Regions from separate parts of the Aliiglaciecola sp. LCG003 genome, predicted to be linked through region 3. Evidence: predicted binding sites of a transcription regulator. Region 3 holds the regulator's gene; each other region holds the start of a gene.
What was found. Region 3 encodes sigma-54, which starts transcription at its own class of promoters, with help from an activator protein. Its sites were predicted from a motif close to GTTGGCACGNNNNTNGNNT; they were not measured.
Positions count from the first base shown of each region.

Region 1: QR722_RS08415 (entericidin A/B family lipoprotein) is a predicted target of sigma-54. The motif match lies at 2,691-2,709, and genes of this name have one in related genera.
Region 2: QR722_RS14105 (PEP-CTERM sorting domain-containing protein) is a predicted target of sigma-54. The motif match lies at 1,682-1,700, and genes of this name have one in related genera.
Region 4: QR722_RS18965 (PEP-CTERM sorting domain-containing protein) is a predicted target of sigma-54. The motif match lies at 1,633-1,651, and genes of this name have one in related genera.

Region 1 is NZ_CP128185.1:1,955,778-1,960,079, reverse strand. Features, by position in the region: gene QR722_RS08420 (prolyl oligopeptidase family serine peptidase) at 229-2,376, opposite strand; gene QR722_RS08415 (entericidin A/B family lipoprotein) at 2,773-2,919, shown strand; gene QR722_RS08410 (GGDEF domain-containing response regulator) at 3,179-4,072, opposite strand; gene QR722_RS08405 (hypothetical protein) at 4,162-4,302, opposite strand, start outside.
Region 2 is NZ_CP128185.1:3,223,873-3,228,174, forward strand. Features, by position in the region: gene QR722_RS14100 (ThiF family adenylyltransferase) at 1-436, shown strand, start outside; gene QR722_RS14105 (PEP-CTERM sorting domain-containing protein) at 781-1,611, opposite strand; gene prsT (XrtA/PEP-CTERM system TPR-repeat protein PrsT) at 1,789-4,302, opposite strand, start outside.
Region 3 is NZ_CP128185.1:3,726,040-3,730,341, forward strand. Features, by position in the region: gene lptC (LPS export ABC transporter periplasmic protein LptC) at 1-291, shown strand, start outside; gene lptA (lipopolysaccharide transport periplasmic protein LptA) at 278-823, shown strand; gene lptB (LPS export ABC transporter ATP-binding protein) at 823-1,548, shown strand; gene QR722_RS16225 (RNA polymerase factor sigma-54) at 1,611-3,086, shown strand; gene hpf (ribosome hibernation promoting factor) at 3,113-3,400, shown strand; gene ptsN (PTS IIA-like nitrogen regulatory protein PtsN) at 3,419-3,865, shown strand; gene rapZ (RNase adapter RapZ) at 3,862-4,302, shown strand, end outside.
Region 4 is NZ_CP128185.1:4,328,869-4,333,170, reverse strand. Features, by position in the region: gene pyrE (orotate phosphoribosyltransferase) at 1-515, shown strand, start outside; gene tusA (sulfurtransferase TusA) at 505-768, shown strand; gene QR722_RS18965 (PEP-CTERM sorting domain-containing protein) at 836-1,552, opposite strand; gene QR722_RS18960 (class I SAM-dependent methyltransferase) at 1,824-2,594, opposite strand; gene QR722_RS18955 (metal-dependent hydrolase family protein) at 2,778-4,055, opposite strand.

The DNA of each region.
Region 1 (4,302 bases), 1.8 Mb from region 3:
CACCAAAACTGAGAAATCTCAATTTCGTGAAAGTGGTCGCAAGAACTATTTCAGAGTTTGGTCATTGCGTCACAAACGTAAAATGTATTTATATTCTTGCGTTCTCTTTTAAACTAACAGAGACGTTACTATCCAAATCAGAGGGAGCCCGTCTCAAAAGATGCGCATAGTATACGGCTGCTAACGATTGGATGCAAGGCAAACAATATTTAACCTATATATTCCGTTCTATTTCGCTTCTAAACCCATATTGTGTAAAACAAAGCCATATATGTCAGCATATTGTTGGATAGTTTTACTGGTTGGCGTTCCCGCACCATGGCCTGCGTTGGTCTCAATACGGATCAGCATAGGACGCCCTCCACTGTACTTTTGCTGTAATTCAGCAGCAAATTTGAACGAATGTGCCGGCACTACCCTATCGTCATGATCACCTGTTGTTATTAAGGTAGCGGGATATTGCACTCCAGCTTTGACATTATGCAATGGCGAGTAACCTAGCAAGTAATTAAACATTTCCGGACTATCAGCTGAAGTACCATAGTCATAGGCCCAACCTGCACCGGATGTAAAGGTATGATAACGCAACATGTCCAGTACACCTACAGCAGGCAAGGCAACCCTAAACAATTCTGGGCGTTGCAACATTACGGCGCCCACCAGCAATCCACCGTTCGAACCTCCTCTAATCGCCAAATAGTCAGGGGATGTGTATTGCTGTTCAATCAAAAATTCAGCAGCAGCGATAAAATCATCAAACACATTTTGCTTTTGCATTTTGATGCCGGCGTTGTGCCACTTCTTTCCGTACTCGCCACCACCACGCAGATTGGCCACTGCATAAACCCCTCCCTGTTCTAACCAAGCCGCAGTAGATGAGCTGAATTTAGGCGTAATATTAATATTAAATCCACCATAACCATACAAAATAGTCGGATTAGTACCGTTCAGTTCAAGCCCTTTTTTATAGGTCAAAATCATCGGAATTTGGGTGCCATCTTTCGATGCATAAAACACCTGTTTAGACTCATAAAGATCACTGTCGAAATTGATATCTGGCTTGCGGTATAAAATTGACTGGCCGCTAGCAACATCCAATTTATAGATAGCGTAAGGTGTTTTATAATTTTGGAAATTAAAGAAAATCTCGGTTTGTTCACGCTTCCCATCGAAGCCACTCGCGGTGCCAACGCCTGGCAAAGTAATCTGTCTAACTAAGTTACCTTGCATATCAAATTGCTTAACGAGGGAGATCGCATCCACCATGTAATGAGCATAAATAAATCCACCCGCTGTACTTGGGGCTAACACATCGTCTGTTTCGGCAATAAGGTCGTGCCAATTTCTAACAGAGGGCTGGCTCGCCTTTACTTTAACAATACGCTTGTTGGGAGCATTGAGATTGGTAACCAATAACAATTCATCACCTACACTATCGAGCAAATAAGTGTCTGATTTCCCATCGGTAGTAATAGGGACCAAAACACTCTCATTGCGGTTGAGTGGCATCAGATACAGCTTGTTTCCAGAGGTAATATTCGTCGCTCTAATCAATAAGTATTTAGCGTCACGGGTGACTTGCCCGCCAACATATCGGTGCTTTTGTTCTGGGATAGCACCGAAAATGACTTTATCGTCAGATTGGGTGGTGCCAATCTGGTGGTAGTACAATTTATGTTGATCAGTTTTGGCCGATAATTCACTACCTTGGGGTTTATCATAACTAGAATAGAAAAAACCTTGGTTCCCCTTCCAGGCAATGCCACTGAATTTGATGTTGTTTAATCGGGGAGTAACTTCCTGCTTGCTTTCAGTATCGATAGTAACTGCGGTTCGCCAATCACTTCCACCTTCAGAAATTAAGTAAGTCGCGAGAGTGCCATCTTCACTGAATTCTATAGAAGACATCGAGGTCGTACCATCATCACTGAACTTATTTGGGTCGAGGAATACCTCAGCTTCACCCTCTTGCTGTTGACGATATAGAACGTACTGGTTCTGCAAACCATCATTTTGATAGAAATAAGTGTATTGGCCTTCTTTGAATGGCGCACCGACTTTTTGGTAATTGAACAGTGTGGTGAGTCGTTCCTTTAAGATTTGACGCGACGGTATTTGTTGCAAGTAATTCAGTGTAGCCAGATTTTGATCCTTTACCCATTGAGCGGTTTCCTCACTCATGTCATCTTCCAACCAACGATAAGGGTCGGCTACTTTTTGGCCAAAGTAATCATCTATAGTGCCATCTTGGCGGGTGACAGGGTAACTACTCGCTTGACCAACTTGGGTCGCGAGTTGACTTGATGCGGGCTCATTTTGCTGAGCACAGCCCAGCACCAATAAAACAAAACTACTAATTAAAAGTGTACTTCTCATATCCGTCCTTCTAAGGCATCTGTGCTGGTAGATAAACCACAGGTCAGGTAAACCAGGTTGAATTTTTGTGCCCTGATATGAGTGAGTCGGATCACTCATATTGTTTTTCTTATCAATAATATTAATCATTTAGGCTCAAACAGGCCAATCATACACTTGAATATCAAGATTTCTAGCTTCGCTACTTCGCCCTTTGAAAGATTTGACTGCGAACTGCTGTGTAAAAACTACAAACCTTCAGTAAAAAATGGTTGTTAGTTCAATATCAACATTAAAGCAACCAGATAAAAACCATAAAAATCAATAGCTTGAGTATTGGCACGGTATTAGCTTGGTGAAACTAACATTCGCAATATCATTGTTTAACCAAAGACTAATATTTAAAAGGATAATCTTATGGACATTAAATTCAAAAAGTTAAAAAATTTATTTATCATTGCAATTGTAACCGCTTCACTAGGTGCCTGTGCCACTATAGAGGGCGTAGGTAAAGATGTTGAAAGTGCAGGAGAAGCTGTACAAGACGCTGCGGATGGTGAGTAGAATCAAAAAACTCATTCAAGCGCCCCCCCTTATAGCCAAAGTATAAACCCGCTACTTTGGCCATTTCACGCCCGCTGAGCTCTGCTCTTAAGCCATTCATTACATGTTTTGTGAACGCCAATTCATCCTTAATAGCGCCCATGGTTAAGAAGATTGACGCTTTGATGAGAAGATATTGGTCGGTATCAAATTAAATTAGTGCTGCTTGGGATCTCTAAAAAGAAGGATGTTAAGAAGGCTTACCGCAATGGCCTAAACCTTAACACCAACGATTTCTACCATTGTTTTTAGCCTTATATAAACTGGCGTCGGCTTTTTCAATCAAGTCCTCTGGCGTCATTTCATATTGATCATTCATAGAAGGTGTATGCACTGCAATGCCAGCACTGACTGAGACAGCAGGATGTTGTGCCTTCTTTGCCTGAACTAAATATAGCTCTGTAACATTCTGTAGTAGTGTAGAAGCAACTTGGCGGGCACCATCTATATCAGTGAAAGGCAATATAAGAATGAATTCTTCGCCTCCGAAGCGGCAAGCAAGATCTTCATCTCTGCGTTTAGATAGCTCCACTGCTAGGGCTACTTTTCTTAAACATTCATCACCTTGTAAATGGCCAAAGGTATCATTGTAGAGCTTGAATTCGTCGATATCTACCATAATAACGGCAATAGGATAACCGCCGCGAAGCGCTGAATGCCACTCTCTTCGCATTGTCGTATCAAATTGAGTTCGATTGGCCAAGCCAGTCAAACCGTCTGTGCTAGAAATCAATTCTAACTCTCGATGTTTGTGAATCAAATCCATGTGAGTTTTGACACGGCTAAATAAAATCAATGGTGTCACATCAGATGGAAAATAGTCTGCGGCACCAAGCAAAAGTGCGGTTTCTTCTTCTACTATAGTGGGATTGTGTGACATCACTAAAAAGGGGATGTTTTGAGTCAGGGGATTACGCTGAATAAACTTGCACATCTCCAAAGCAGTCATATCATTCACATTAGCATCAATTAGGATAACGTCAATATCATCCTTGAGAGCAGCTTTGAGAGCGGATCTTCCACTTGAACAACCAATCACCTTGAACTCTTGGCTGAACAGATTGTTAACCATATCGGTTTTTTCTGGACAACTACTTACAAATAAGAGACACATAGTTAATTGCCCCGATTTACCAAGGGGATGGGCTATAACAGGTTTTTGTGGAACGGACATATTATTGATCATCACGTTGTTCACTTCTGTCAGTGGCTGTACTTTTGTTTCTTGTTATCAAGCTTAGCGAATGGCTGGGAAATATGCTGATTCACTTCTGTAGCGGCATTATTGATTTTATCAAACCAATTAAAATGTTTAATTTTATCCGTACTGAACTCGTTTTTCTG
Region 2 (4,302 bases), 500 kb from region 3:
CGCTGCTCCTATGGGAATGGGAACCGCAGTGCTAGTATTTATGCCTGGAAAAATGTCTTTTGAGCAGTATTTTTGTTTAGAAGGACTCAATGAAGAAGATAAGTTTTATCACTTAATTATGGGCTTATCGCCAGCAATGCTGCAACTAAGTTATCTAGTTGACAGAACGAAAGTCGACTTTTGGCATGGGAAAGTTCCATCGACCCCAATGGGAATTTCATTAGCGGCAGGCGTTCTAAATAGTAACGTATTGAAAATCCTGTTAAATCGTGGAGAAGTCCTGTGTGCCCCCCATGGATGGCATGTAGATGCTTACAAAAACAAATCCAAACGAACATGGCGTCCTTGGGGGAATAAAAACCCTATACAGAAGTACATCATGTTTCCCATGGTTAAAAAGGCCATAGGCAAGCCCAAACCAGCGGATATTAGCTAAAATAATAATAGCTTACGAACGGCCCCAAAGCGCTGTTGTGGAGCTAAAGCATGAAACTAAACATTATGTGCTTCTAATCATTGTTTAATTCACACACTTGACTCTAGCGGCTAGGTTTAACATTTGATGTGTTATCTTAGCTGCCAATCTATCCTCTCGATCCTAGCCTACTTTGTTCTTAAATGATTGTTTTTCTTCAGGCTTCTTACAGCGTCTCTTAACCCGGTTCATTTTAACTTGTTTAAAAATAGGGCCTATAATGGATAGAAGTATTGGCTAAGCTACTTTGAGCGGAAAATAAAAAACCCGGCATAAGCCGGGTTTTTTAACACTTTTAAAGTATCTTAGTTTTTACGTCTGCGACCTGCGCCAGCCAAACCTAAAAGACCAAGACCTAATACCGCCAAGCTTGAAGGCTCAGGGATTTGGAAAGATAATGAACCGTCGTGGTTACCAGCCAATGTGAAGGTACCATCGTTATTATCAATAACTGTCACGAAACGCGGATCAGTGTTGAAGTCAACAAAACCGAAACCGTCAATTTCTTGATCAACCAAATCAGCTGCAGAACCTTTATCGAAGTTCAATACGTCACCAGCTGCAATACCGTTTACCATACCAGCACCAACTGAAGAAATCATAGTTCTAAGCGAAGGACCACCTAAGCTCTGTGTCACACTCAAGAAATCAAGAGTGAACAATTCTACAAACTCGCTAGTGTTAGCAAAGCCTGGCGTGAAATAATAGAAAGTGATTTCACCAGTATTATAATCTGTCGCTAAGCCAGGGCCTAAGGTACCAGATAGTTCGAATTGGAAGGTTAAACCCCAGTTACCGAAACCATTGTGGCTTTCAGTACCGAATTGATTTGGTAAAAACCCAGCAACGGCATTGTTAGCGATATTAGCGCCAGCAGCAGGGCCACTGATGAATCCACCTGTAGTAGTGATAGCATCACCCGCAGTTGGACCATTCATATCAGCATCAGTTACCAATGTTGAAGACGAATAGTTATAAGACATTTGCTCTAACCAACCAGTAGTTGTTGCACCAGCAGCTTGATTTTTCAGGTTATCACCGAAATCAGCACCTGCATCAATGTAAAATGCATCAGCCATGGCTACCGAAGAACCAGTTGCTAAAATCATCCCTGCTATTAAAGACTTGTAATTCATATTTATTCTCCAGCGAGTAAGTTAAAGTTGTTAAAGCTATTTTGCATGTCTAGCTTTCCATGATTGTATAAAGCATATTACGGGCCAACTTTTAACTCACTGTTTTTACGTTGTTTTTTATTTATGACTGTTGGGGAGTGTTAAAAATGCTGACACTTTAATTACCCCCAAGTGCTATTATTGATTCGCTTTTTGAGCCGCTTCGTAATGTATTCGATAGTCCTGGTTACTTGGCTGCAAATCAAATGCTTTTTTACTAACTTCTAATGCTCTTTTCAGATCACCATTTTTCAATAATGCGACACCTAGAGTATCCAGCATCATAGGGTTTTCAGGTCGCAGCGCTACCGCTTTTTCTGCATAATCCACCGCTTTAACTGTCTCCCCTGTTTGCCCGTACAGCCAGCCTAAATTGTTTAGTACAATTATATTTTCCGGTAAATACTCAACTAAGAATACATAGTGTTCAATTGCTTTTTCAGGGAATTCCTGCATATACATTTCGGCTAATCTTGCTCTTGTATTAAGATCTAATTTCCGAACTTGTAAATGCTTCTCTAATAGATCAGTTGCGCCTTGTGGCTCATTTAATTGCTTCTTGACTTCAGCCATATAAAGAACGAACCGCCCATCACCGCTTTCATCATAGTAAGCCTGCAGCAGAGGAAGCGCTTTAGAGAATTTTTTCTCTGCATAATAAATCTGTCCCTGTAAGCCTTTAACCATGTTGCTTGACTTAACATGGGCAGGAAGATTATTTAATAACCGCTGAGCCACTGATACATTGCCATTGATCAAACTATAATGAACTTCCATCACCTTAAACTCAGCATCATTTTGATGAAAATTCTGCGCCCGTTTAACCGTATCCAGCGCGCCAACTAAATCTCTAATACCATCATAAATAACGATAGCCGCCAGCCAAGGCTCTCTGCGCATGGGTTCCAACTGTTGCCATTTCAAATACACGTTTAATGCATCCGATGGATTATTTAAAGCTAACAGGCTGTCTGCTTGTGCTTTCCAGTAAAATACCGGTAAATCAGGTTGGGCTTTAACAGTAGTTAGAACATCGAGCACTTGTTGAGGTTTAGACTGCAAAACTAGCGCACGAGCATAATTCAGCTTCTTCTCTAAGTCATTAGGATCCTTTTCATGGATAGCCTTTATCAGACTCAGAGCATCTTTTGTTTGTGAGGAACCTTGCGCTTGAGCCGCCACTAAATACTCAAATGATGCTTGCAAATATTCTGGATTTTCCTTAGCTGCTCGTTCAAGTAATACTAAGGCATCTTTATTGTTACCCTGTTCTTCAGCTTCCTTCGCTAAAAACTTAAGAGAGGTCGGATTATTCGGCGCAACATCCAAAGCCCGCTTGTGTGTCAGCTTGGCAAGTTCAAGCTGACCGGAAACTGTATATATCTCTGCAAGTAAATTAAACGCGGTGATATTATCTGGCTGTTCCGAGATCCATTGCTTGGCGACCTCTGCAGCGCTATCAAAGTTTTTTTGTACAACATATGACTGAGCCAAAGCGAGTCGTGCTTGCATCGCCTCAGGATCTTCGGCTATCGCTTCTTCAAGATCCTGATAGCCAGTTCTATCATTCAACGACAGTTTTAGCATTCCCAAGCGGGTTTTTTCTTGAGAACTACTTGGTTCAACCTTTTTTGCTAACTCAAGCATTTTTTTAGCTTGCTGTCTATTACCCTTATTAACCAAGTCAAATCCGGCCTGAGTAAATAGCCTAGCATCAGAAAGATCGAAGCCTCCAAGGTTACTCAGGGTTTGAGCTGCATCTGTGCTGTAGCCCAAACGTAACTGTATTTCAGCAAACAAGCGTTTACCGGGATGATCTGTAGGTAATAAATTCTGGATGGAAGCTAAATGACTGTGGGCTTGCTCAAGTTTATTTTGCTGATAAGCAGCGACTCCAGCGATTAAGCGGACCCGAGGTGCATTAGAACCATTTGCAATTGCCTGTTCCATAGCTACTTTAGCGCCAGCATAGTCATTTTTATTAAATTTCATTACGCCGACAAATTCATTGAGTCTTGGATTGTCAGGCAATTTTTCAACTAAAGGCGTAATTAATGCCTCAGCTTCATCGTATTGCTGATGTTGTAACAGCGCGTCAATTAATAAGAAATTTCCCTGAGCGTCACCAGGCATTTGCTTATTATAGGCTTTAAAGTCTTGTATCGCTGTCTCGTAATCCTTTTGGCGTAAACTCAATTGCCCTTGTAACAGTCGTGCTTGCATAAACTCAGGGTCTGCCGTTAATAACTCCTGCAAGATCATCAAAGCATCATTTAGTTCACCATCCTGTAATGCATGGTTAGCACGGCCGAGTCGGCTGTATGATGACTGAGGGGCTAATTCTGCTGCACGTTTAATCGCTAACTTTGCTCGAGATACTTCGTTTTGTCTAAACAGAGCCAAGCCTTTGTAGGTTTGCGCGGCGGCTTCGGCTTCTGCGGACAATCCTGTAACACGTTCGACAATAGTGATTATTTGTTGATCTTTTTTAAGAAAATCTAACGCTCCGAGATATATAGGTAATACTTGATTTTTAAAGTAGCCTCCGTCAAAGGCAATTTTAAGCTCTTTTTCAGCTGACGCGGCATTACCACGACTAAAATAAATAGATCCAAGTAAGAATCGCGCTTTTAGGTTTTTCGGGTCACTGGA
Region 3 (4,302 bases):
CAACAAAACCCTTGGCATGTTGAGGCGACAGAAGGAACCTTGTACGACGACAACCGAATTCAATTGGAAACTGATGTTGAAATCCGCAGCTTGGACGAAAGTGGATTTATCCAAACCATCAAGACTCAATTTTTAGAAATTAATCTGGGAGACAAGACCATGATGTCAGATCAACCAGTACAAATTAACGGCAAAAATTTTGTTGTCATGAGCAATGGCTTTTCAGCAAACTTAGCCACACAAGAATATGAGTTAAAAGATCATGTCCAAACACAATATGCTCCGCGCTAGTGCACTAATATTTTTCATCGCCAGCAGCCAAGTTTCATTAGCTGACGAAAATGACTTTGAACTGCCCATAAAAGTCGATTCTCAATCTAATTTTTTTGATGGCAAAACCAAAACATCCATTTTTCGCAAAGATGTCAAAATCACTCAAGGTTCGTTGGAGATTTTAGCGGATGAAGTAGAAGTCATTGCCGGCCTAGGGGAAGGCAAAGAAATTTTCATCGCCAGAGGAGAGCCTGCCAAGTATACCCAGAAACTTGATGATGGAGGCTCCATAAGTGCCGCTGCGAATGAAATCAAATATGAAGTCAGTAGCAGAACCCTAACCCTTTCTGGAAATGCTGAGCTGAATCAGGATAGTAGTTTAGTTAAGGGTGAGTCGATTATCTTTAATATGGAACTGGAACAACTGGTAGCAGAGAGCAGCGACAACGGTGAAGGTGGAGTAACCGCGATTTTTCAGCCGGACAGTTTACGCAAAAAATCAGATGATAAAGAATCTGAGCAGCAACTTGAACAGGATAAAAAACCTTAATGGCTACCTTAAGAGCAACCAATCTAGCCAAAGCGTACAAATCTAGACAAGTAGTACGCGACGTTAGCTTAGAGGTGTCCACTGGACAAATTGTCGGTTTGTTGGGTCCCAATGGCGCGGGTAAAACCACTACATTCTATATGATAGTGGGCTTGGTGCCCTTGGATAAAGGCGAGATCATGATTGATCAGAAAGAACTGACCTTTCAGCCCATGCATATCAGAGCCCGCGAAGGTATAGGTTATTTACCTCAAGAGTCGTCCATCTTTCGCAAGCTTACTGTGTATCAAAATATTATGGCTATTTTGCAAACCCGCAAAGAGCTAAGCGCTACACAGCGAGAAGAACAAGCCGATTCTTTGTTAGATGAATTCAATATTAACCACATTCGAAACAGTTTAGGAATGAGCCTGTCTGGTGGCGAAAGACGACGAGTTGAAATTGCCAGGGCCTTGGCTGCATCCCCCGAGTTTATTCTGCTTGATGAACCTTTTGCTGGTGTTGATCCTATTTCGGTAAATGATATAAAAAAGATTATTCAACACTTGCGCGAGCGAGGTATTGGGGTGTTAATAACGGATCATAATGTTCGGGAAACTTTGGATGTCTGTGAAAAAGCCTATATAGTAAGTCATGGTGAACTGATCGCATCAGGCACCGCAGAAGAAGTATTAAATAATCAACAAGTGAGAGATGTATACCTTGGTGAGCAATTCAAGCTATAGTTAAGGTATCAAGAATTTAACCCACAGCTTTCTGGCTAACTGAGTAAGAACTTAAAAAATAAATGAAACCCTCGTTACAGTTAAAATTTAGCCAACAACTCACAATGACTCCGCAGCTTCAGCAGGCTATTCGATTGCTGCAACTGTCGACCCTTGATCTCCAACAGGAAATACAAGAGGCGCTTGAGTCTAATCCGTTATTGGAGATAGAAGAAGGCTCTGATGGCCCTAGCGGTGACGCTGCATTAGCTGAAAATAATGGTAACGAAGCGGACGAGATTATCTCTGCAAGTGCCGACACTATGGACACAAATGAGGCATTAGAGAAAAACGATTTACCTGACGAATTACCCATTGATAGTACTTGGGATGACTACATTAGCGCGTCTTCCGCTCCGGCTTCCATCAGCGGTGGTGGTGGTGATGATGACCAAATATTTCAAGGTGAAACCACAGACAACATCCAAGATCATTTGTTGTGGCAAATGCGCCTCACTCATTTTTCCGATTTAGATATCGCCATCGCTACCGCAATTATTGATTCAATTGATGAATCTGGCTATTTAACCATGAGCACCGAAGAGGTGTTAGCCAGTCTCGATGATGATGAAGTAGAGCTTGACGAAGTAGAATGCGTACTCAAGCGCATTCAAATGTTTGATCCCATAGGCTCAGGTTCTCGCTCCCCACAAGAATGCCTAATGATTCAGCTCAATCAATTTTCAGCGGACACACCTTGGTTAGCTGAGGCTAAATTATTAATTGGTGAGCATGCGGAACTTCTCGGCAGTAAAGATTATCGTACTCTTATGCGTAAGACGCGTTTGAAAGAAGAAGAGTTACGGGAAGCCATGCGCTTGTTGCAAACATTGAATCCACGTCCTGGAAGTGCATTACTTATTGGTGAGCCTGAATATGTTATTCCTGATGTAACGGTAATGAAAAAAAGTGGCAGATGGCAAGTCGAATTAAATCCAGACAGCTTGCCCAAGTTAAACGTGAATCAGCAATATGCAGCAATGAGCCGTAGTGCCAAAAATACCAGTGACAGCCAATTTATCCGTTCTCATATGCAAGAAGCCAAATGGTTTATTAAAAGCCTTGAAAGCCGAAATGATACCTTGTTAAAAGTGGCCAATTGTATCGTTCAACAGCAAATTGGATTTTTCGAGCACGGCCCGGAAATGATGAAACCTATGGTGTTAAATGACGTCGCGGAAATGGTCGACATGCATGAATCAACCATTTCAAGGGTAACTACGCAAAAGTATATGCATACACCCCGTGGGATTTTTGAATTAAAATACTTTTTCTCAAGCCACGTGGCGACTGACTCAGGTGGAGAATGTTCATCTACCGCCATACGCGCTCTGATTAAAAAGCTGGTAGCGTCTGAAATTACGACGAAACCATTAAGCGATAGCAAAATTGCTCAACTGTTGGCTGACCAAGGTATACAGGTTGCCCGACGGACCATAGCAAAATATCGGGAGTCTCTTTCGATCCCACCGTCTAATCAACGCAAGAGCCTGCTGTAGGCTCATCAACAGAAGGAAGACGCTTTATGCAAATTAACCTTACTGGCCATCATGTAGAAATTACAGATTCATTGCGAGACTATGTAGACACGAAATTTACTAAGTTAGAACGACATTTTGACCATATAAACAATGTTCATGTAATCCTAAATGTCGAGAAACTCAATCAAAAAGCCGAAGCAACCGTTCACATGACAGGAGGCGAAGTTTTCGCCACTTCTGAGCATAACGACATGTATGCGGCTATTGATAGTTTGATTGACAAGCTTGATCGACAGGTGATCAAGCATAAGGAAAAAGTTAAGCGCCATTAACCTAAAATTTGAATCTTAATGGAAATTAGAGACATACTTACTCCTGACTGCACAAGCTGTGCAGTTCAGGGGACGAGCAAAAAGCGTATATTAGAAATCATCAGTCAACTCGCAGCCCAAAAGCTGCCCGACATTGATCAAACCGATATACTTACGAGCCTGTTAAGTCGTGAAAAACTTGGTAGCACTGGAATTGGTAATGGCATTGCGTTACCCCATGGCCGTTTGCAAGGCATTGATAAGGTTTTGGCCATATTAATAACCTGTAAACCCGCTATAGCCTTTGATGCTATAGATAATTGTCCGGTTGACATTTTCTTCGCCATTTTGGTTCCTGAAGAACAAGCCCAAGGGCATTTGCAAACCTTGGCAACCATAGCAACTAGACTCAGTGATAAGGAAGTCCTTAAAGTACTCCGAAAATGCGAGACTGATGGGCAATTGTATGAGGCAATCATTGGATGAAATTGATCATCATAAGTGGCCGTTCTGGCTCAGGTAAGTCTATCGCTCTGCGGGCCTTAGAAGATTTAGGTTATTACTGTGTTGATAATATTCCGGTCAACTTACTACCCACCCTTACTCACACAGTGGTGGACGAATACGATCAGGTGGCAGTCAGTATCGATGTACGGAATTTACCTAAGATCCCGGGGGAATTAGTAGAGATACTTGACTACTTACCCTCCACTTGGGATATGACCATTGTCTATCTAGATGCCAGCGACGATATGCTGATAAAACGATTCAGCGAAACCCGTCGTCTGCACCCTCTTTCACGCCAGAACAAATCTTTGTCTGATGCAATTCAAGCCGAAGGACAGCTATTAGCGCCTATCGCTGAGCGAGCCGATTTATACCTGGATACTGATAAATTATCGGTACATCAACTAGCTGAATTA
Region 4 (4,302 bases), 600 kb from region 3:
GCGGTGATTTAGCTAAATTGGGCCAGTTTTATGCTCAAGCATTGATCACCTCAAAGATAGAATTTGATGTGTTGTTTGGCCCTGCTTATAAAGGCATTCCCATTGCTACCACCACCGCGGTTGCCCTTGCTGACAAACATGATGTCGACACGCCTTATTGTTTTAATCGCAAAGAAGCTAAAACCCATGGTGAAGGCGGCACTTTGGTTGGCAGTCCACTTAAAGGCAGGATCATGCTGGTGGATGACGTGATTACTGCTGGTACGGCTATTCGTGAATCAATGCAGTTGATTGATGCCCATGGCGCGACTTTGGCCGGAGTGTTGATTGCACTGGATCGCCAAGAAAAAGGCAAAGCCGAACTTTCTGCGATTCAAGAAGTTGAACGGGATTTTAATACCCAAGTGATCTCGATTATTAGCTTGTCCGATTTAGTCGAATATCTACAAGATAAACCGGAAATGAAAGCCCACTTGGCCAATATTGAACAATACCGGCAGGATTATGGGATCTAGTAACGAGGGATTAGACGAGTTCGCCCAAGCCGATCAACATTTGGACGCTTTGGGTTTACGCTGTCCAGAGCCTGTGATGATGGTACGTTTGCAAATCCGCAGAATGGATGACGGGCAAACGCTAAGTATTATTGCTGATGACCATTCTACCACTCGCGATATTCCTAGCTTTTGTCGTTTTATGAATCATACGTTAGTGAAGGCTTACACTGACGCTAGCCCATACAAATATTTGATTCGAAAAGGTTTGTAGTTTTATTGACGACCAATAAAAAAGCCGCGAAAGCGGCTTTTTTTGTGGAAATTAAACGCTGACTAGATTAACGACGTTTGCGTAAACCAAGTCCTAATAACCCTAGACCTAAAATGGCAAGAGAGGTTGGCTCTGGTACTTGAGTGGTATTTTCCAAAGTTAAGCCATTGATGATTGGATTATTGTCAGGAAAGCCCGCTGCGCTGCCACCCATTGCAATATTCAAGGTTTCATCTGTTGCTGTGAAGTCAAAACGTACAAATGCGCCAACAGAGTTAACCCCAATGCCACCTTGTTGAACCGAAGGAGCAAAGTCATCTACGATTTGTTGACCTTCAACAGAAACATCAAAACCACGACTACAGCAGTTTTCAGCAAATAATAACTGCAGTGAATAGTCGTTTCCAATCACTAGATTCGCAAGGTCGACTCGGACAACATCAGTTCCGGCGTTACTCCAACGAATAGAACGCATCACTGTTTCAAGACCGTCATCATCGGCAGATGCGCCATAACTAGCATTGTGCCAATTGAGTATGTTATTTGCTGCAAAAATTGACACACCAGCAGCATTATCATCGGTAAAGTTGGCATCACCAATAGTTATGCCACCAGGACCACGTACGTTTACTGCATAGTCAAACAGGCCTTGAAAATCTAGTCCTTCGCCTGCATCTGTACCTGTAAAGGATCCTGTGATTACGGTGGCATTAGCTATACCTGAGCACAACACAGAAGAGACGAGTAGACCCGCTAACAATGTTTTGATTGACTTGATTTTCATTTTACTTCCTTAACAATTAACTGATACAAGAAAAATTAGAGGTGGTTGAGGCGGAGATAATTTTTTTTCATACACTGACAAAGCAAATATCAGGCCATATTTTAATGGCTATATATCAGTGGGTTAACTCATTTTTTTGCGCTATGGGAAGTATGATGTTAAAAAGCTCGACACTGGCTGCATATTTTTTGAGCTAAATGAGTCAGGGCCGTGAAGATGACCGACAGCCCTGCTCAATAAAATTTAAATATCTAGACTAGCAAGGAATTGGCTAGTTAGGTTTGCGAAACTTCATGGTCCAACGATCGGTGTTGCCGGTCACTGACTTGGCGCCTACTTCATATTCTAATTCATCATCTTGACGGTAGTGTATGTCTGAGTAATCAACAAACTCAAAACCAGCCGCTTGGATTTCTTTGATGGCTAATACCGGATCGACGCGGCGACGATTCGCACCGTTCATCGGCTCCATATGTCTTGCAGTGTGGTCCACAACCGCATAAATTCCGCCGGGCTTGAGCGCTTCAAAGGCGGCTTTATTCATTGCTGCTCGGCCTTGGGCATTGAAATTGTGATAATTTCTAAAGGTGAACACTATGTCTATATTGTTTACACCGAACCCATTTAAATCGAGAGAATAAAATCTGTCCCCTTCTTCACGCCATAATTTTGCATCTTCGGCAACGATCTGAATTTTCTCAAAGCCAGCAGTATTGGTTAGTCGTTCCTTTATGCCACTCGTTCCCATAGCTGCATAATATTGACCTTTTTCGGCAACCAGTGGGGCTAGAATTTTAGTATACCAACCACCACCTGGGATCAGTTCTAAAATGCGCATGTCTTCCTGCAAACCAAAAAATTCTAAGGTTTGAGCCGGTAAGCGATTATCATCCCGCTCTTTTTCAGCATCGGTCCGAATGTCGCTTTGCATTGCCTGTTTAACTTTATCCGCGATACTGTGATGCTCGGCGAAAGCCGATGCGCTGCTAAGGGTTAAACCCATAGCCGTTATTAAGGTAATTGTGGTATTACGTAATTTCATGTTCATTTCCCTGTTTTTTATACTTAAACGACCTTAGTGGGCTTCCGGATCAAAGGCCGGATAAAAGCTATTATTGTTCACACCCTAACAGCTTATATTGGTGACATTATCAGTTACCTACGTGCTTCTTTGCTGTAGGCTTTGCTCAGTTACTTTCCTAATTAGCATAAAGTGGGGTTAGGCCTATTTATACAGGTAGACCTTGCCGTCTTTCATGACAAAATCGATATCTTGCATTTCTGCAATATTAGTAAGAGGATCGCCTTTCACAGCCACCATATCTGCCAACTTACCTTGTTCAATGGTGCCAAGACGGTCGAGTTCATTGAGTAGAACTGCGCCGTGATAGGTAGCGCTGCGTATCGCTTCGATGGGTTTCATACCCCCTTCCACCATCAGGACAAATTCTAGTCCGTTATCACCATGTGCCGACACACCAGAGTCAGTACCAAAAGCGATATTGACCCCTGACTTATAAGCGGCAGAAAAGGTATTCATTATTTTCGGGCCTATCTCTGCTGCCTTGGGGCGGACAACATCTGGGAAGAAACCATCAATTTTGGCTTTTTCTGCTACCCAGTTACCAGCCATGATGGTGGGCACATAGTAGGTACCATTTTCTTTCATTAATTTGAAGATTTCTTTATCCATGTATGTGCCGTGCTCTATGGAGGTAACACCCGCAACAATGGCACGACGCATGCCCTCTTTGCCGTGGGCGTGAACCGCGATGGTCATGCCGTAGTCTTTTGCGGTTTCGACAATCGCTTGAAGTTCGTCTTGCATAAACTGTGGATTTTGGCCGCTTTTAGCAACTGAGAGTACTCCGCCCGTGGCAGTGATTTTGATTAAATCAGCGCCATCTTTGTAGCGCTGACGAACGGCTTTACGGGCCTCAGCAACGCCATTGACTACGCCCTCTATCGGGCCTGGATCAGTGGTGATGACTTTTGCCTGTCCGTTGGTTGGATCAGCATGCCCACCAGTAGTGGCAATCGCTTTTGCGGCGGTGAATACGCGGGGACCGTCAATCATCCCTTTGTTGATGGCGTTACGCAAGGCCACGGTCTCGTTATATGCATCGCCTAAGTTTCTAACAGTGGTAAAGCCAGCTTGCAGGGTTTTCTCGGCGAAACCCACAGCCTGAATGGTGAAATCAGCTTCGTTTAATACAAAACGCTCCATATATGAGGCCGGTCCTGAGTGCTCAAAGGTTAAGTGGGTATGCATATCCATTAAACCGGGCATCAGGGTGTAGTCGGATAAATCGATTAAGGTGTCATTTGGGCCAACTGCAATAAAGCCGGATTGAATAGAACGAATACTGTTGTCTTCAACGATAACGGTGACGTTATTTTGTACCTTATCGGATGCCGCACTGATGAGTGTACCTGCATGAATATATGTGGCTGCTTGCACCGATGTACTCAATAAAATTGAGCCGACAATGAGCGCCATCATATAAGTTTTACAAAGGTTGGTTTGTTGTAGTGGCATAGTGTTGGTCTCTTCAACATTGATCAATTTTGAACAACATTAGGGGAATTTGTGCATCAGGTCAAAGTCGCTAAACGCAAACTCAAATTTAACTTAGTAATTGATTGGTAAGAAAAGATTATACTTGGGGTGGTCTGGTTTGAGCAGGATTGTTCTCACAAGCCTATAAAAATAGGGGCTGAGATTAATGGCATTGTATACGTCTAAGCTA